Regions from separate parts of the Colwellia sp. MB3u-4 genome, predicted to be linked through region 1. Evidence: predicted binding sites of a transcription regulator. Region 1 holds the regulator's gene; each other region holds the start of a gene.
What was found. The regulator sigma-54, encoded in region 1, starts transcription at its own class of promoters, with help from an activator protein. The targets are predictions, from matches to a motif close to GTTGGCACGNNNNTNGNNT.

Region 1 (6,874 bases):
TTATTAGGGCCAAATGGCGCAGGTAAAACTACCTCTTTTTATATGATTGTTGGCTTGGTAAAGAACGACAGTGGCTCAATTGTCTTAAATGATGAAGATATAACCTTACTGCCGATGCACGAGCGCGCGAGAAAAGGTATCGGTTATTTACCACAAGAAGCCTCTATTTTTCGTAAGTTATCGGTACATGACAACATCATGGCCATTTTACAAACACGTAAATCACTTAGTGATGTTGACCGACAAGAAAAACTTGAACATTTATTAGAAGAGTTCAACATAGGCCATATAAAAGATAACTTAGGCATGAGTTTATCTGGCGGTGAGCGCCGACGAGTTGAAATAGCCCGGGCATTAGCTGCAGATCCTAAATTTATATTACTGGATGAACCCTTTGCCGGTGTTGACCCGATTTCAGTAGGTGATATAAAAAAAATTATCCTACACTTAAAAGATCGTGGCATAGGTATATTGATCACAGATCACAATGTGCGAGAAACACTTGATGTTTGTGAGCATGCCTACATCGTTAGTCATGGCGAACTTATCGCTGAAGGTAATTCAAAGCAAATTCTTGCAAATCAACATGTAAGAGATGTATACCTTGGTGAACAATTCACGCTATAGTGAATAAAACCAATTGAATTAATGAATTTGAATAGGGAAAAGAAAACGTAAATGCGTCCTACTCTGCAACTCCGTATCGGACAACAGTTAACGATGACCCCGCAATTGCAGCAGGCGATCAAACTGTTGCAATTATCAACTTTGGATCTTCAACTAGAGATTCAAGAAGCACTTGAAAGTAATCCTTTGCTTGAAGTTGACGAAACGCACGATAACAATTCAGAAAGTACCCCTGACCATTTAGAAGCAGGATATTCGGTAACGGTAGGCGAAAACTCAGCAGCATCCTCTGATGGCAGCGAAGACTCCACTCCCTCGATAGACGAAATTAGCTCCTCTGAAGGTTTAGCAAAAACAGACATCCCCGAAGAACTCAACAGCGATAGCACATGGGATGATAACTTCAGTGCTGGTGTTAGTAGTGGCGGTGTTGGTCATGCCTCAGAAGATTATACTTATCAAGGTGAAACGAAAGACTCATTACAAGACCATCTAATTTGGCAAATGGAACTAACGCCCTTTACTGACACTGATAGAACCATTGCCATTGCCATTATTGAAGCCATAGATGAAGCAGGTTATTTAACCGTTTCAGCCGAAGAGATCTTAGAGAGTGTCGGTATTGATGGTGTAGAACTTGATGAAATTGAAGTGGTGTTAAAGCGTATTAACGTATTTGACCCCATTGGTGTTGCTGCCCGTTCAATTCCAGAGTGCTTGCGTATTCAGCTCAATCAATTTGCTAAAGATACCCCTTGGTTAGCGGAAAGCAAAATCGCTGTCAGCGAGTATATTGACTTGCTCGGTAATCGCGATTATCGTCAATTGATGCGTAAATTACGCTTGAAAGAAGAGCAATTACGCGAAGTTATTCGCCTAATACAAAGCTTAGATCCCCGTCCAGGTGATAGCGTCATCAAAAGTGAAGAACAATATGTTATCCCAGACGTGTCTGTTGAAAAGAAAAACGGCCGCTGGACAGTAGAGCTCAATCCTGACACTGCCCCTAAACTATCGGTTAATCAGCAATACGCCGCTATGTCTCGTTCAATGAAGTCATCTACTGATAATCAATTTATTCGCTCTAACTTGCAAGAAGCAAAATGGTTTATTAAAAGCTTAGAAAGCCGTAACGAAACACTTTTAAAGGTTTCAAATTGTATTGTGCAACGCCAACAAGGCTTTTTTGAACACGGACCTGAGTCAATGCGCCCTATGGTATTGAACGATATTGCCGAAGCCGTAGATATGCATGAATCAACCATTTCTCGTGTGACCACGCAAAAATATATGCACACACCTAGAGGGATTTTTGAGCTTAAGTACTTTTTTTCTAGCCACGTAAGTACTGAAAACGGCGGCGAATGTTCATCAACGGCTATTCGTGAATTAATTAAAAAGCTAGTGGCTGCCGAAGTACCTGCAAAACCACTCAGCGACAGTAAAATGGCAGATATTTTAGCAGAACAAGGTATACAAGTGGCAAGGCGTACCATTGCCAAATATCGAGAGTCACTTTCTATACCGCCATCAAATCAACGTAAAAGCCTATTGTAGGCAGTTTTATTCAGCCAATAAAGAGGATTGAAATATATGCAAATTAATCTTACTGGACACCATGTCGATGTTACCGATTCATTACGTGATTATGTCAATGGCAAGTTTGAAAAACTAGAGCGTCACTTTGATCATATCAATAATGTACATGTAGTATTAACGGTAGAAAAACAGAATCAGATTGCCGAATCAACGGTGCACTTAAGTGGCACTGAAGTTCATGCTAAGGCACAACATAGTGACATGTATGCATCGATTGATGCATTAATTGACAAGCTAGATCGCCAAATCTTGAAATATAAAGGCAAAATCAACAAACATTAGCGCCATTTCGCTATAGGTCTTAGAAGTTTATGAAGTTGCAAGACATCTTAACCCCGGACTGCACTATTTGTGCAGCACCGGGTGCCAGTAAAAAACGTATATTAGAATATTTAAGTCGCTTGGCCGCCGATAAACTCGACAGCCATGATACTTTTCAGCTTTTAGAAAGTTTAGTTAAGCGTGAAAGATTGGGCTCAACGGGCATAGGTAATGGCATTGCTATACCTCATGGCCGTTTAGAAAATGCTACGCCTACGAAACCTATTGCCGTGGTTATTACCACAGAACAAGCGATTAATTTTGACGCTGTTGATCATCGTCCCGTTGATATTTTTATCGCCTTATTTGTTCCTGAAGAAGAATGCCAGAGCCACTTGAGTACGCTGCAAAGTATCGCAAAAATTTTTCGTAACAAGCAATTTTGCAAGCAAGTGCGTAAATGCCAAAGTAATCAAGAACTGTTTCAGTTAATACAACAAGCGAGTTAAACACGGATGAAATTAATTATTGTAAGTGGCCGTTCAGGCTCAGGGAAAAGTGTTGCACTGCGTGTTTTAGAGGATTTAGGTTATTATTGTGTTGATAATATCCCTGTCAACTTGTTACCCGCACTTACCCATACGGTGATTAATGATTATGAAAATGTTGCCGTAAGTCTCGATGTTCGTAACCTGCCAGCCGATCCTAACGACGTACCCGAAATTATTGAATACCTGCCCAATGCAGTAGAATTGAGCATACTGTATTTAGATGCTGATGATAGTGACCTTATTCGCCGGTTCAGTGAAACGCGACGTTTACATCCGTTGATCAAGCAAAATATTGCGCTAGACCAAGCCATTGCCTTGGAGAAAAAATTACTTGAGCCCATTTCCAGTCGGGCAGACTTATACATCAATACCAGTCAACTAACACCACACCAACTCGCTGACTTAGTTAGAGAGCGAATTCTGGGTAAAACGTCTGGTTCAATGGTGGTTGTGTTTGAATCATTTGGTTTTAAACATGGTGTACCACAAGATGCTGATTATGTTTTTGATGCACGCTTTTTACCTAACCCATTTTGGGATAAAGAGCTAAAAGGCTACACAGGTTTAGACAAACCGGTACAAGACTTTCTTGCTAGCCAGCCCATTGTGACTAAATTTGTTTGGCAAATTAACAGTTTTATGATGACCTGGTTACCCCACTTAGAACGTAATAATCGCAGTTATATCACCATTGCTATTGGTTGTACGGGTGGCAAGCATCGTTCGGTTTATATTGCCGAATTACTGGCAAATAATATGCGTAAAGAGCGTAAAGATGTGCAGTCTCGCCACCGTGATTTAACCGTTGAAGGCACATAGCTAAGATGAGCAAGCCGACGAGCCGTAATGTACTTATCATCAATAAACTTGGGCTACATGCCCGAGCGGCTTCTAAGCTTGCCCAATTAAGCCAAAAATTTACCGCTAAAGTCATTATTGAATTAGACGAAAACCGAGCAGACGCGAATAGTATTATGGGCCTAATGCTGCTGGCAGGCGCCCAAGGTAAAACCGTCAAGGTTATTGCCTCTGGCAAAGATGCTGAACAAGCCTTAGCAGAAATTTGCCAACTCTTTAGTAACAAATTTCATGAAGCCGAATAGTAACAGAGCGCTTTTTCCTTGCTAAGCACGTGCTTAAGTCAATAAAAAAGCTGCTAAAATGGCTAGATTACGGTAAACTCTACGCGGATAATTATTAACGAACCCTAGTAATTAAAATAATATACTAGCCAATTTAGCGCTACATTAAAGCCTTTAGAACAAGCGAAATAACTCAAGCATACCCGTTTTCAACTTTGTCTCCTGAGTCGCACTACCGTCCAAATCTATCGGCGCTTATGTTTATTTATTTGCTATAACAAAACCTTAATAGTTATCTCTCATAATAGGATCTGTTTAACTTGCTGGGTTAACATTGAACTCGCTTCAGTGGTGTTAGATAAACCCAAAGATAATAGTGTTAGTTTGCAAGGGCTATGGCGTGCTCATACGTCTATGTAGCCAGCCACACATCATGTGTTTGCTGAGCCTACCTACTAAACAAACTGCACTAAAGTAAGTTCAACAATCCCTAATAATTTTCAGTTTTCGTTTTACAACGGCAAAAGGTGAATATATGCCGGAAGGTTCTAAACAAGAATACAATCATCAGCGCCTTCAGCAGGTTAATGATGCCCTCGATAGTGGTATGTTTGTCCATGTTCGCAAGCTATTGCAAGACATGCCCGCTTACGATCTCGCTTTATTATTAGAGTCATCGCCAAGCAAAAGCCGTGTCGCACTTTGGCAGCTTATTGATGCCGATCACCACGGTGATGTACTCGAAGAGTTAAACGAAGAAGTTCGAAAAGGCATTCTGAAAAATATTCATCCAGAAAAACTAGCTGCCGTTGCAGAGGGAATGGATGTTGATGATTTAGCTGAAGTTTTCAGAACACTGCCTGACACAGTTTATCAGGAAGTGCTTAACGCGATGGACTGGCAAGATCGCCATCGTGTTGTAGCTGCACTTTCATTTGAGGAAGACACGGCCGGCGGTATCATGAATACCGATACCATCTCTATTCGTCCTGATGTTACGGTAGATGTGGTGCTACGTTATTTACGACTTCGCGGTGAATTACCTGAAGCAACCGACTCTTTTTATGTCGTTGACAGAGCCGATCATTTCCTTGGTTCAGTGTCTTTATCCGCTATTGTTACTGCCAAAGCAGAAACCATTATCTCAGACCTCATCAATAAAGATATTCAAGCCATTACCGCCGATATGAATGAAAAGGATGTCGCGCAGCTATTTGAGCGCTACGATTGGTTTTCTGCCCCTGTTGTCGATCACGAAGCACGACTACTGGGTCGTATTACCATAGATGATGTTATTGATATTATTCGTGAGGAAGCCGAGCATTCTATGATGAGTATGGCGGGTCTAGATGACGAGGCTGACACCTTTGCTCCGGTCTTGAAAAGTACCCAACGCCGTTCTATTTGGTTAGGCGTGAACTTAATCACCGCTCTTATGGCTGTCGCAGTGTCGAGCATGTTTGAAGGCATTTTAAATCAACTGGCTATTTTGGCGGTGTTAAACTCTTTAGTGCCTAGCATGGGCGGCGTCGCCGGCAACCAAACTTTAACCTTAGTCATTCGCGCTATGGCCTTAGGCCATGTTGGTGAAAGTAACTCGCGAATTTTACTCTATAAAGAATTGGCCATTGGTTTTTTTAATGGCCTAATTTGGGCGGTGTTAATCGCTTCAGTTGTGGCGATTTGGCAGCAAAACTTAATGCTGGGCGCCATCATTGCCTTTGCCATGTTAATGAATATGACGGCGGCTGGCATTGCCGGTGTTACCGTGCCATTAATGTTGAAAAAAATGAATATAGATCCCGCCTTAGCCGGTAGTGTTATTTTGACAACGGTTACTGATGTCGTGGGTATATTTGCCTTCTTAGGCACAGCGACCTTGCTGCTAGGAAAATAAACCATAGCGATAAGCTTTCAGTTTAAAGCTGTCAGTAAACAACTGAAACTAGTTACCGTTCACTTGTTTTTTCTGACAGCTGACAGCTTTTAACTTCAAACTTCTATTATTTTTAACTGCCCGCTACTTGCATCTGGTTAACAATAATAGAACCGGTGCGAATACTGCCTCGCATGTCGGTATCGTTACCAATAGCGACAATGCCAGCAAACATATCCTGTAATTTACCTGCAATGGTAATTTCATCCACTGGATAAGCTATTTCGCCATTTTCTACCCAAAAGCCTGCTGCGCCACGAGAATAGTCACCGGTCACTACATTCACGCCTTGCCCCATCAACTCGGTTACTAACAAACCCGTGCCTAACGTTTTTAACATTGCATCAAAATCACCGCCCTGGCCTGCGTCTTTCATGCCGAGTTGCCAATTGTGAATACCACCGGCATGACCGGTTGATTTCATGCCTAACTTACGCGCTGAATAGCTAGTTAACAGGTAAGTGGCTAAACTGCCATCCGTAATAATTTCACGATCTAGGGTAGCGACACCTTCGGCGTCAAAAGCACTACTTGCCAAGGCCTTTTTCAAATGAGGGCGTTCACTAATACTTAAAAATTCAGGAAAAACTTGTTGGCCAATGGCGTCCATCAAAAAAGAAGATTGTCGATACAAATTACCGCCACTAATCGCGGCAATAAAATGGCCAAATAGGCTATTAGCCACATCAGCTCGAAACATCACAGGTACTTTAGCGGTCGCTAACTGACGAGCACCTAAGCGTGATAATGTTTCTTTAGCCGCTTGTTGCCCTATGGTGGCTGCACTTTCCATCGCGTCAAATTCACGACTCACGGTA
Region 2 (6,874 bases), on a different contig from region 1:
AAGTGGAGCGGCTAGTGCTTATGCCGTTGAACTTGGCGCTGCAGGTACTTTCACTATTTTAAGTAAATCTGGCATTACCGATGTGAAAACTTCCGCTATTACAGGCGATGTAGGTACTAGTCCAATTACCGGTGCAGCGCTGCTAATTAGCTGCCCTGAAGTAACAGGCACCATTTTCACGGTTGACGCCAATGGCCCACTTTGTGCGATAAATTCAGCATACGACCTCGGTGTTGCCGTGGGTGATATGGAAACTGCCTATAATGACGCTGCAAGACGCCCAGCAGATAGCACAGAACTTGGCGCAGGAGAAATTGGCGGTTTAACGCTAGTACCTGGCGTTTATAAATGGTCTACGAACGTCAATATCAGCACAGATGTTACCTTTAAGGGCACGTCGAATGATGTTTGGATAATGCAGGTATCAGGTAATTTGAATCAGGCGAATAGCACTAGGGTTACTTTAGCCGGTGGTGCATTAGCCAAGAACATTTTTTGGCAAGTTGCAGGTCAAACTGCCCTTGGAACAGATGCCTTTTTTAAAGGTATTGTTCTGAGTAAAACATTGATTTCTTTGAATACACACACCGAAGTCAAAGGCAGACTCTTCTCTGGAACCGCGGTGACATTGCAAAAAAATACCGTTACAGCACCGGTTGAATTTCCTGTAAGGCCATAATTAAAATCAAGGTCTGCTGACTAGTGTAAAGTATCGACACGCTAATGATAAAGAGGGTTAGAGAGTAAACTCTCTAACCCTCTTTTTTATGTCATTGTTCAAAACGGTCAAAATTTATTTATTGCAAAAACTCATTTATTGCAATAAATAATAGCGACAATTTTGTTAATTTCAAGCTAAGTCATGAACGTATAAATTCACACACTGGAAAATATTTTTTAAAGTGCCTGTACAATCAACAGCAGTAATAGAATAAGACTAACCCATTGCCAAAACATGACAGGATCACGCTGTATTAGCGGCGGTTTAGTTTTTGTTAAAAATAGTTTATTCGGCTGTCGCAAGTCATGAACAAACTCCGATAACACAGAGTAGCGTTTTAAGGGATCAATTTTTAAAGCGCGTTCAAGTGTATCGTCAATCCAAAGGGGTAATTCAGTATTATCATTGATCATCGATTTATAGTTGAGCTTACGTTGCGCTGATACGCTGTTCGCTTGTGCTATTTCACGACCATATGGAAATTTACCTGATAACATTTGATAAGTGATCACGCCCAACGAATAAAGGTCAGATGCCTGTGTGCCTAATTGTCCTAAAAAATATTCAGGGGCTGAATAACGAATGGTACCGCGCATAATTTCTTCGGTGTTAGCATCGGTAACACCGGCAATAAAGGTTGAGCCAAAGTCTATTATTTTTACCGTCTTAGTATTGTCGATCATGATATTAGCTGGGCGTAAGTCTTGATGTATCATGTCTTGGCGGTGAAAAGCCTGTAAGCCTTTTGCGGTTTGCTCAATAATGTTTCTAACTTGTTCTAAGCTTGGTTTTGGATGGTCTATCATCCATTGATTTAACGAAATGCCATCAATAAATTCTGTCACTAAATATAAATAATGACGTTTTCTTTTCGGAAGAATCGCTTTAACAACATGTGGATTGTTAATGCGTTTAGCTATCCATTCTTCTAGCATAAAACGCTCAAGGTATTGCTTGTCGGTTCTTAATTCAGTGGATGGCGTTTTTATCACTAAGGTTTGCTGTGTGTCGTTGTCGCGTGCTAAAAAAACATGGCTTCGGCTACTAATATATATTTCGCGGATAATTTCATAACCATCAAACTGCATTCTTGGTGAAAGTCTTGGCGGTAATGGCAATAAGGTGAGTTGATGCACTTCATCAAGTTGATAGCTGGGCACGTTATCAATACGGACAATTTGAACACTGAGGTTGTCATCACTTCCTAAGGCAAGTGCTTGTGCAATAATGGTATCAGCAGCATTTTCTAAGCTCTGGGCATTGTTAATGCTATTGGCGATTTGAGCATTATTTAAAAACTCATAAACGCCATCAGTGGCAATAATATAGATATCGCCTTGCTCAAGTAGCTGGCTTTGATAATCAATGTCAAATGTTTGGTTAATCCCTAAAGCGCGAGTTAAATAGCTAACATCGGCGGAAACAACTCGGCGGTGATCTTCGGTTAATTGCTCTAATTGTTGACCTGATAAACGATAAATTCGCGTATCACCTGAATGAAAAAGGTGTGCCGTATTTGACTTTAATATCAGCGCACTGAAGGTGCAGACGTAGCCTTTGTCTTTATCAAAGCGATAAGGGCTATTACGTGTTTGTGAATAAAGCCATGAATTAATCGATTTAATGACTTTTTGTGCAGAATTTTTAACAGACCATGAATCAGACGTACAGTAGTAATCCTCTAAAAAACTCGATATTGCTGTTTCACTGGCAATTTGGCTGACGTTACTTGAGCTAATACCATCAGCCATGGCAAGTACAATCCCTTTGCTGCTAAGCATGGGTTCTTTAGGAATGATGTTGCCGAGAAAGTCTTGATTGATTTTTTTTCGACCTTTATTGGTCGCGCCGCCAATACTCACAGTTAATGCTTGACTCATTACTTGTTTCCAATGGTATTAAAATTAGCTTAAATCGGTAAAGTTTGAAGCAATAAAAAGACTTAGTAACCTAAATTACGAAGTCTTTTATCTGCATTGATATTATTCCAAGTTGATTAATTACCTGCTCATTTTTAATGGTTACAATGAAAAACTACGGCGTTATAAAATTTATAAGTAGCATAACTACAGACTAAATTTTATGGCTTGTATTTAGCCATTTTTCCCCATTAAAAAGTAGTTCACTTATTTAATCAAATGGGTATTAGTTATTTATTAATTGACTCATACAAGCTTATGCTTTGAATAAGCCATTGATAAAGCGTGAGTTAAGCAAGTTTTCTGCTTGGCGATGTTTTAACATGTGTAAAGTATAATGGTAAACCTACTAATAATAAGCCACCGGCAAGGTTACCTAGTACCGTTGGAATTTCGTTCCATACCAAATAATCATAAACAGTAAAGTCACCCCCCATGATCATTGAGAATGGGAATAAGAACATGTTAACAATTGAATGTTCAAAACCCATAAAGAAGAACAACATTACGGGCATCCACATGGCGGCCATTTTAGCACCAGCAGAAGTCGAGATCATCGCACCAACCACACCCATTGATACCATCCAATTACATAACATGCCACGGAAGAATATAGTGATCCAGCCACTTAAGCCATGTTCTTGGTAACCTACGGTTCTTGCTTCACCAATACTTGCTACTTTAGCTGCAATAGCACCGCCGTCAGCCGAATAACCATAGGTTAAAATAAAGGACATTAAAAAGGCTGTGGTCATTGCTCCGCCAAAGTTACCTAGAAAGACCAAGCCCCAGTTACGCATTACACCGCCAAAGGTAACACCAGGACGCTTGTCTAATAAGGCTAATGGTACCAGTGTAAATACACCAGTGAGTAGATCAAACTTCATCAAATAAAGCATGATAAAACCAACAGGGAAAAGACAGGCGCCTAAAATAGGGCTACCTGTTTTAGTTGCCACCGTAATCGCAAATATCGCAGCTAGGCCTAAAATAGCGCCGGCCATAAAAGCACGTATAAGAGTATCTTTGGTAGACATGTAAACTTTCTGTTCACCTGCGTCCACCATCTTGGTTACAAATTCACTGGGTTCTATATAAGCCATTGTTATATCTCTATTTAATAGTAAGGTTAATTCATTTTACTGTTTACCTAACAAAGCAAGTTGAATGCCAGTCATGTAACATGTTAATTCTTATTGAATATATTGTTTTTTACTTGGTTTGTTTGGCTTTATTTGCCAGCGTTGCACAACTTTAATTAGCCTGTCGCACCAAATAAGATCACCATGATTTATAGGGTAAAAATTTACCATTCAAGGTTAAAATGACTCTATCTCCTTTTGGATTTTCTTCTTTTTCTACTTCCATAGAGAAGTCGATAGCACTCATGATGCCGTCACCAAACTTTTCTTGAATAACCTCTTTAAGGGTACCGCCATAGACGCCTACCACTTCGTAGATACGATAAATTAATGGGTCTTGTGGTACTGACTTATCCCACTCTTTGGTTGGGTAGGCCATTAGGGCTTGCTTTGTTTCTTTAGGTAAGGCTAAAAATTCAATTATTTTATCAGCTTCAACTTCAGGCCAACTGTTCATGCCTAAACAGGCGGAGGTTGTCCAAACGATAGACATACCCACAGCGTCTGCAATATTCTGCCAACTAAGTTCTTTTTCATTTTTGATTGCAAATATTGCTTCAGTTACATCGAGCTTATTCATGTGACTTCCTTAAGATTAAAAATATTATTTGATTAAGTTAGCTGTTTAATCTTGGTGCGTTATTTTCAACACAGTGCAAGCATTTTAAATTACGCGTTGATTTAACCATCAAACGACTAACCTTGTTATCTACTGACATTAACAATTGCGAAAACTATGCCAATAGCTCGCATTTAATTAAGCTTCTGATTTTTATTGATATTAATTATTTTACTGGTCTGTACAAGGCCACGATTTTTCGTGATAAACGACATTTCGTGCTGTTTTGCACGAAATTTCGTTGCTTGGCTTAGAAATTGAATGGTGGGGTTAGTTGATAAGTCATCAGGAATTTTTTATGCAAGCGAACTTATTTTTAAATGCACCTAACGCACTGTTATATATTGATCCTTTTAATAATAAAATTTTGCAGTTAAACCACAAAGCTGCAGTATTATTTGCTATCGAAAGCGACGTTGAGTTAGAAAATAATACGTTAACAAAGGTTAGCGTAACGCAGCTTTTTACTGGCTGTTTAGATAAGTTAATTCATTTTACTCAACAAATATTAGCGCAGGGCGAAGCGTGGACAAACGATCTGTTTCTCACCATCAATAATGAAAAAATATATTTAGATATTACGGCTAGCGCTTTAGACAATAAGCTTTTGTTCTCTTGCCAAAGTGCCAAAGTGACTTATGCCCGTTACTACCAAGCAACAGCGCAAGCTAAATATAAAGCGGGTATTGTCCATTGGAATGCTAACGAAAGTGTATTTGAAGAAATTGAGCGACAAAATCAATTGTTACTCAGTGCGGTAGGTGATGGCATATATGGCGTAGATGTTGACGGGAATACCACCTTTGTAAATGCAGCGGCCGAGCAAATATTAGGCTGGGGAAAAGCAGAACTTGTCGGGAAAAGTATTCATGACGTGATTCATCACTCGCATGCCAATGGCGAGCATTACCACGCTTACAAATGCCCGATTTATGCTGCTTTTAAAGATGGAGAAGTACACAGTGTTGATGACGAAGTGTTCTGGTCAAAAAGTGGTATGCCAGTGGCGGTAGAATATAAAAGTACCCCAGTAACTGAAAATGGTTTATTAATCGGCGCCGTAGTTATTTTTCGAGACATAACACAAAGAAAGTCTATTCAAGCTAAATTGTTAAACGCTTTAAAAGAGGTAGATACACTAAAAGAGCGCCTTGAAATGGATAATGCGTATTTGCTTGAAGAATTAAATGCAGATTTTAATCATCACCAGATCATTGGTCAGAGTATGCAGGTGCAGCATATGGTTAATCAAATAGAATTAGTGGCAGCTACTAATGCGAATGTCATCATTACTGGCGAATCAGGTACAGGTAAAGAGTTAATTGCTAGAGCGATTCATGAAGTCAGTGAACGAAAAGCCCGGCCATTAATTAGAGTTAATTGCGCGGCAATACCGGCAGACTTATTTGAAAGTGAATTTTTTGGTCATGTAAAAGGCGCTTTTTCAGGCGCAATATCAGACCGAGTTGGACGCTTTGAACTGGCAGATGGCGCGACTATTTTTTTAGATGAAGTCGGTGAAATTCCTTTACAACTGCAAGGGAAATTATTGCGGGTATTACAAGAGCAGCAGTTTGAGCGGGTAGGAGAGTCGAAAACCAGACATGTTGATGTCAGAGTTATTTCAGCCACTAATCAAAAATTAAAGACCTTAGTTCAGCAGAATAAATTTAGAGAAGACTTATATTTTAGGCTCAATGTATTTCCTATTCATTCACCGGCATTACGAGAGCGTAGCGATGATATTCCGCTTTTAGTAACACATTTTATTGATAAAGTGTGTTTAAACTTTAATCGACCTAAACCACAAGTGTCAGTTTCGCAAATGCAGTATTTAACTCGATACCCTTGGCCCGGCAATATTAGAGAACTGGAAAATATTATTGAACGTCAGATAATCTTAGCCAAAAGTAATAAAATAAACTTCGAGTTTTTGGCTAATGAATCGGTATTTAATCATGAATCATTTAACCCTAAAGTTGCTCCGCAGTTGATGAGAGTAGAGGAGCAAAAATCACTTGAAAAAACGAATTTGGCTAATGCGTTAAAACATTGCCAAGGTAAAATTTATGGTGAGAAGGGTGCTGCTCAGCTATTAGGCTTAAAACCGACAACATTGGCGTCAAAGTTAAAAAAATATGGCTTAAATCGTCAGGAATTTACGCCTTAATCAGGTGATAGCTAGTGGCTGTTGGATGTTATAAAAATACTATGGACTAGACAGTTACCACATTTTATTATCTTGACGATTGAGAACAATATTATGATTATTTTGCGTTAAATTAATCCTATGTAGACCTGAGATGATTTACCACCTTGTGGCTGCCAGAGTACTTATAATACTTGCATCATATTATTTAAGGTAGCCAAGCTGGATAAGGCTGCCAACTGCTCAGCCAGGTTGGAATATCACTGGCGGGCATCGGCCTTGCGATGCCGTAACCTTGGGCTTTATTACAACCCAATTGTAACA
Region 3 (6,874 bases), on a different contig from region 1:
ATCGACCTCAGTAAATTTAAGTACCGCCGAGCCTATTCGTATTCCAACCGCCTCAGGTGCACCACAGAGAACCTCAGAAGTTGATGTGCGAATGAATTTACCCGCAGGTGAAGCCTATATTAAAGATGCGCCAGGAAACTTTGACTCCACGGATCCATCAACATTTAATCATTCAACATCAGCAACGGTATTTGACTCATTCGGTGACAGTCATATTATGACTTATTACTTTGTCAAAGATAATCCAACGACCAACCCTAATCAGTGGATGATGTTTACCGCTGTTGATGACGAGATGGTTGATTTAGAGGCTGATCCTGGGCAGAGTAACCCCATTGCGGGGGCAGCGTCTGGACCGCTATCTGATCGCATATTACCTACACCGCCTTATGATGGGGTAGAGACCGGAGTTGTTGGTGCCAGATTAAGCTTTAATTCAGTAGGCGATTTTACTGGCATAGTGCCAAGCTTAGATGACGGCGGATTAACGACGCGCGCTCTTGGCGGCAACATCTTATCGAACGGTGCAGATCCTACTCAGACCATCAGTGTTAACTTTAATTTAGATCCCTCAGGTCCGAATCCAGATGAACCCACACAGTTTGCTTCCAACTTTCAAGTCACCTCTTTACAACAAGATGGACTAGCAGTTGGTCGATTAACCGGTATTGATATCGGCGGTGATGGTTTGGTCAGGGCGATATACAGTAATGGTACTTCCGAGCCTTTATCACGTATTGCGATGGCAAATTTTGCCAATGATCAGGGCTTAGAACAGGTTGGCAGCACTGGTTGGAAAGAAAGCATCGCCTCTGGAGAAGCGCTAGCGGGTGAAGCGGGTGCGGGTACCTTTGGTTCGATAAGTTCTTCAGCATTAGAGCAATCTAATGTTAATTTAACCTCTGAGTTAATTGACTTGATCTCGGCGCAACGAAATTTCCAAGCTAACTCTAGAGCACTCGAAGTTGGTAATCAGTTAAACCAAACCATTTTACAGATTCGTTAATCTCAATAGTGGTTAATAGCAATAGACAATAATTGCTCATAGCTACCAGATTAATTTATAGCACTCAGCGCTAGTTATTGAGTCAATGAAGTTAAAAAGCCAGATAATCATCCATTGATATCTGGCTTTTTTATACTCAGGACGAGCAGACCGTAAAGGAATAGTGGTCAGTACAAAAGCTTTTAGTAAAAAAGTCATCAGATCATAAGTTTAACACCATTCGTATTCCACCTTATTAAGCCTTCTTAATTTTTGGCACTTTATTTGCAACAGTTTCAATATTATTAATATTATTGAGTGAAGTTCATTATGGATAAGATGTTGTATATCGCCATGAGTGGTGCAAAGCAAAACATGCAAGCCTTATCAGTCAATGCTAACAACCTCGCTAACGCCAAAACTACGGGCTTTAAAGCGGATCTAGCCAATGCTAGATCCATGCAAGCCTTTGGTGAAGGCATGCCTTCTCGGGTATTTTCAATGACCGAACGAGCAGGCCAAAACTTTGACACTGGTGCCTTATTGACCACAGGACGTGATCTTGATATTGCCATTAAAGGCCAAGGTTGGTTAACGGTACAAACCGAAGATGGTAATGAAGCCTATACCCGCAATGGTCAGTTGAAGTTAAACGACAACGGGGCACTTGAAACCTCAAGAGGTGACATAGTGATTGGCGACCGTGGGCCAATTTTTTTACCTTTACCTGTGAGTAATATCAATATCACGTCTGACGGCACCATTATGGTTCAGCCTGAAGGAGCGCCAAGCTCTGCTCAAGAAGAAGTCGGCAGAATTAAATTTGTTAACCCAGACAATCGCTTCCTAGAAAAAGGCAGTGATGGCTTATTTCGTCGTCAAGACGGCAACAATGAACCGGCCGATGTCACGGTAAAAGTGGCGAGTGGGGCATTAGAGTCGAGTAACGTAAACCCTATTAGTGAAATGACCGATATGATCGCGCTGCAGCGTCAATTTGAAATGCAGTTAAAAATGATGAAAACCGCAGAAGAAGTTGATGCAAGTGCAGCTTCGTTATTAAAAGCGTTCTAAATAAAATTTTTCGAGGTGATATATGAACCCAGCATTATGGATCAGTAAAACAGGCTTAGACGCCCAAACCAAAGAGATTGCGGTTATTTCCAACAATCTAGCCAACGCCAGTACCATTGGTTTTAAAAAGAGTCGCGCGGTATTTGAAGACTTACTTTATCAAAATATTAACCAGCCTGGTGGGCGTTCAGCACAAGACACTGAAATGCCGTCAGGGTTAATGTTAGGTGCGGGTACCAAAGTGGTAGCCACACAAAAAATTCACACCCAAGGTGACATGCTTAATACCGACAATGCTTTAGATTTGATGATCCAAGGTGAAGGTATGTTTGAAATTTTAATGCCTGACGGCTCTTCTGCTTATTCACGTAATGGTCAATTTACCATGAACGATGAAGGCAGCATAGTGACCCCAGGCGCAGGTTATTTAATGCAGCCGCAAATAACCGTACCAGAAGATGCCTTGAGTATTATTGTTTCGCAAGACGGTGAAGTTTCTGTCACCTTGCAAGGCCAAGCTGAACCCGCTGTAGTTGGACAAATTAATACCGTTAACTTTGTCAACCCAACTGGATTACAGCCCATCGGACAGAACTTATACATAGAAACTGCAGTAAGTGGTGCGCCACAAGAGGGTGTACCAGGTTTGGCGGGTTACGGCATGATAGTGCAAGGTGCGTTAGAAACCTCAAATGTTAATACCACCGAAGAGCTGGTTAACCTGATTGAAAGCCAACGAGTTTATGAAATGAACTCGAAAGTCATTTCGGCGGTTGACGAAATGCTTAGCTACATTAATCAGCAACTATAACGTTGAGGAAGGTATCATGAAAAGCACCCGAACTTCGTTATTAAGCACAGTATTTACCGTCAGTATGGTCGCGCTATTATTCACGGGTTGTGCTAGCACTAAACAAGAAAAAACATTGCCTAATGATCCTGATTTTGCACCCATTTTACCCGAAGTGGAGGATAAACCTTTAGTGCCAACGGGTTCTCTTTTTAATGTTAACTATGTTAATAACATCTATTCAGACTCTAAAGCGCATCGGGTTGGCGATATTATTTCCGTGATTTTAAGTGAAAGTACCCAAGCGCAAAAAAGTGCCAAAACAGAGTTTAAAAAAGCCAATAGTGCCACGCTCAATCCTATTACCGGTTTTGGTGGTGCAGCGGTAAATTTCAACAACAAAGCCATACAATTTGGTTACGACCAAAGCTCAGATTTTAAAGGTGATTCAAAAGCCAATCAGGGCAACAGTTTAGCTGGCAATATTTCGGTGCATGTCTTGAGAGTTTTACCCAACGGTAACTTGATGATCCGTGGTGAAAAATGGATGTCATTAAATAATGGTGATGAATATATTCGCTTAACGGGTATTGTTCGTTCGCAAGACATCAGTTCAGATAACACAGTTACCTCGAGTAAAGTAGCGAACGCCCGTATTGAATATGCTGGCACCGGCACATTCGCTGACGTGCAAGAGCAAGGCTGGTTGTCGAAGTTTTTCAATAGTTCATGGTGGCCTCTTTAGTAGGATCATAGCAGTAGGATAAGAGAATGAAAAAATATTTAGTTAGCTTTACTTGTTTAACCTGGATGCTTTTATTACCAGCAGCCAATGCCCAACGTATTAAAGACTTGGCTGATGTTGCTGGTGTGCGCAGCAACCAATTAATTGGTTATGGTTTGGTGGTGGGTTTGCCAGGTACGGGTGAGCAAAGTCCTTTTACCGAGCAAAGTTTTAAAACCATGTTAAGCAATTTTGGCATTAAAATGCCGGCGAATTTAAAACCAAAAATTAAAAATGTCGCTGCTGTGGCGGTCCATGCTGAATTACCTGCATTTGCCAAACCAGGGCAAACCATTGACGTTACCGTGTCGTCTATGGGTAGCGCACAAAGTTTACGTGGCGGTACCTTAATACAAACTATTTTAATGGGACTAGACGGTAATGCTTATGCGGTTGCCCAAGGTAGCTTGATTGTGAGTGGTTTAGGCGCTGAAGGCTTAGACGGCTCAAAAGTGATTGCTAATACCCCCACCGTGGGTCGTATCGCCAATGGTGCTATGGTTGAGCGCGAAGTATTATCGCCCTTTGCTTCAGGTGACCATATTACTTTTAATCTTCATAACGCTGACTTTACCACCGCAAAGCGCCTTTCTGACACCATTAATAACTTAATTTCTGGCTCAGCACGCGCCATTGACGCTGCGTCGGTACAAGTTACTGCGCCCAGAGATGCTGCGGATCGGGTGAGTTTTTTGTCAGTATTAGAAAACTTAGAGTTTGAACCCGGCTCGCCAGCGGCAAAAATTATTGTTAACTCACGCACAGGTACTATCGTTATTGGCGCTGATGTTCGCCTATTACCAGCGGCAATTACCCATGGTGGCATTACCGTCACTATTAATGAAGTGGCTGCTGTTGCACAGCCTAATGCCTTTGCTGAGGGGGTAACGGTAGTGACTAATCAATCGATTATTGACGTTAAAAAAGATGACTCACGGATGTTTGTTTTTGACCCCGGCGTTACGCTAGACGCACTTGTACGTGCTATCAACCAAGTAGGCGCTGGCCCTGGTGATGTTATGGCGATATTAGAAGCCCTAGACCAAGCCGGTGCATTACGTGGAGATTTGATCATTATTTAATGAACAAATAAAGCTTATGACAACACGTATTGCAGACGCACAAAACTTTTTAGACGTTAACGGCTTAAACTCGATTCGCCAAGACGCGAAATCGGGTGATAAAGCCGGTAAAAAAGACGCATTAGAACAGGCTGCTAAACAGTTTGAAGCTATTTTTATGCAAATGCTGATGAAAAGCATGCGTAAAGCGCAAGAAGTGTTGGAGTCTGATAGCCCATTTAATTCAGAATCGACCAAATTTTATCGTGACATGCATGATCAACAAATGTCACTAGAGTTGTCCAATAATGGTGCCTTAGGTCTTTCTGAACTTATTGTTCGCCAGCTCGGTGGCGACAGTGAAAACTTTACCCCACATAATATTTTACGCAGCGATGGTAATCTCGATAGTCGTGGCAGTTTGCGTATTAGCGAGCCGGCATTGCTCAGCAATATAGGCACAGTCAATGACTCGTCAGCGCATCAGGATCCTAGTAAAGATCGTCAAACAAATGGCTCTATTGCTGCCCAAGCGGCCAGCATGATGCAAAGCCCAACCTTCGAACAGCCAAAAGATTTTGTTAGCGCCTTAACCGCTGATGCTAAACGTGTACAAGATAAAATCAACGTACCCTTTGAGGTCGTTATTGCTCAAGCTGCGCTAGAAACCGGTTGGGGTCAAAAAATAATCAAAACCAATTCAGGTGAAAGTTCGAATAACTTATTTAATATTAAAGCCGATAGCCGCTGGGCTGGCGAGAAAACACACAAAGAAACCTTAGAGTTTGAAAATGGCGCTATGGTGAAAAAGCGTGAACCGTTTAGGGTTTACGAATCTATTGGCCAAAGTGTTGATGACTACTTAAATTTATTGACCAAAAGCGAACGCTATCAGGGGGCATTAGAAAATTCTGCCAATGTGGAGCAATTTTTGCATAACCTACAAAGTGCTGGTTATGCCACCGATCCTGATTACGCTAAAAAAATCATAGGAACACTTCGGACAGTAACCAGTTTATTAGATAAATAATAAATAAGTTTACCGCTAATTTCACTGTTGAAATTAACGTTACTGTAGGAGTTTAGGTCATGTCGATTAATCTGTATCAATCTGGTGTTAGTGGTTTACTGTCCGCGCAGCAGCAGTTGGGCACTACAGGTCATAACATTGCTAACGTTAATACTGAAGGTTATACCCGCCAACGAGCTGAACAAGCCGCAGTGGCAGGAAATGCTAACAACGGTAATTTTATTGGCGCCGGTACTTATGTTCAAGACATTACTCGGCTCTACGATCAATTCTCTTATAAAGAACAATTACTCAATAAAAGTAACTTGGGTAATGCGGACTCAATTAGTACCGACCTGAACCAATTAAATCAAATAATGTCATTTTCAAACGAAGCTATTGGCGGCTCTATTGATCGGTTTTATCAAGCGGCTAATGGTATTGCTGACAACCCAAGTGACATGGGTTTACGTAATATCGCGCTCAGCCAAGCCGAGGTATTAGCCAAAGATTTTAACAGCTTAAATGATAATTTAGACCAGCTTGAAAAGTCGACTAACGGCGAAATCGAGCAAATGGCGAATAAAATATCACAAATATCTCTTAATTTGGCCAAAATTAATGAACAAATATTAGATAGTAAAAACCTAGATCAAACCGGCCAACCCAATGATTTATTAGACAAGCGCGACCAATTGGTGAGCCAACTGGGCGAATATACCTCGGTTAATACCATTGAAGACTCTAACGGGGTAATGACCGTTATGATCGGAAATGGCGCAACGCTTGTTGCCGGTACTACGGCTTTAACGGTGAGTGTGCAAGCGGGCGATCCTGACCCATTACAAACAAAATTACAGTTAAATAGTCGCAATGGCTCGGTCGCACTTGAGGGCGCTAAGTTGGGTGGCGCTATTGCCGCGAAAATAGAATATCGTGATGAGCATGTTGCCAAAGCGCGTAGCGAACTCAATCGTTTAGCCATGTCAGTGTCACAAACTTTAAATCAAACCCAAGCACAAGGGCTAGATTTAAATGGTAAGCAGGGCCTAGATATTTTTACTGATATTAACAGCACCAGCCTACAAAACTCACGCGTACTCGCCTCATCAAAAAATTCAGGCAGTGTGCAATCTGGCATAAAAATTACTGACATTTCATTAGTGCCCAC

Region 2: a site for sigma-54 is predicted at 3,797-3,815, ahead of H4J61_RS03610 (formate/nitrite transporter family protein). Genes of this name have one in related genera too.
Region 3: a site for sigma-54 is predicted at 1,258-1,276, ahead of flgF (flagellar basal-body rod protein FlgF). Genes of this name have one in related genera too.

The regions. Positions count from the first base shown of each region.
Region 1 is NZ_JACGVE010000068.1:19,022-25,895, reverse strand. It holds gene lptB (LPS export ABC transporter ATP-binding protein) at 1-627, shown strand, start outside; gene H4J61_RS03830 (RNA polymerase factor sigma-54) at 679-2,184, shown strand; gene hpf (ribosome hibernation promoting factor) at 2,221-2,508, shown strand; gene ptsN (PTS IIA-like nitrogen regulatory protein PtsN) at 2,538-2,996, shown strand; gene rapZ (RNase adapter RapZ) at 3,003-3,857, shown strand; gene H4J61_RS03810 (HPr family phosphocarrier protein) at 3,863-4,141, shown strand; gene mgtE (magnesium transporter) at 4,656-6,017, shown strand; gene pmbA (metalloprotease PmbA) at 6,130-6,874, opposite strand, start outside.
Region 2 is NZ_JACGVE010000067.1:29,155-36,028, forward strand. It holds gene H4J61_RS03600 (ice-binding family protein) at 1-679, shown strand, start outside; gene H4J61_RS03605 (bifunctional protein-serine/threonine kinase/phosphatase) at 898-2,601, opposite strand; gene H4J61_RS03610 (formate/nitrite transporter family protein) at 2,931-3,743, opposite strand; gene cynS (cyanase) at 3,922-4,362, opposite strand; gene H4J61_RS03620 (sigma-54-dependent Fis family transcriptional regulator) at 4,700-6,571, shown strand; gene H4J61_RS03625 (EAL domain-containing protein) at 6,759-6,874, opposite strand, start outside.
Region 3 is NZ_JACGVE010000031.1:567-7,440, forward strand. It holds gene flgE (flagellar hook protein FlgE) at 1-1,006, shown strand, start outside; gene flgF (flagellar basal-body rod protein FlgF) at 1,316-2,059, shown strand; gene flgG (flagellar basal-body rod protein FlgG) at 2,082-2,870, shown strand; gene flgH (flagellar basal body L-ring protein FlgH) at 2,935-3,594, shown strand; gene H4J61_RS00240 (flagellar basal body P-ring protein FlgI) at 3,660-4,715, shown strand; gene flgJ (flagellar assembly peptidoglycan hydrolase FlgJ) at 4,732-5,724, shown strand; gene flgK (flagellar hook-associated protein FlgK) at 5,784-6,874, shown strand, end outside.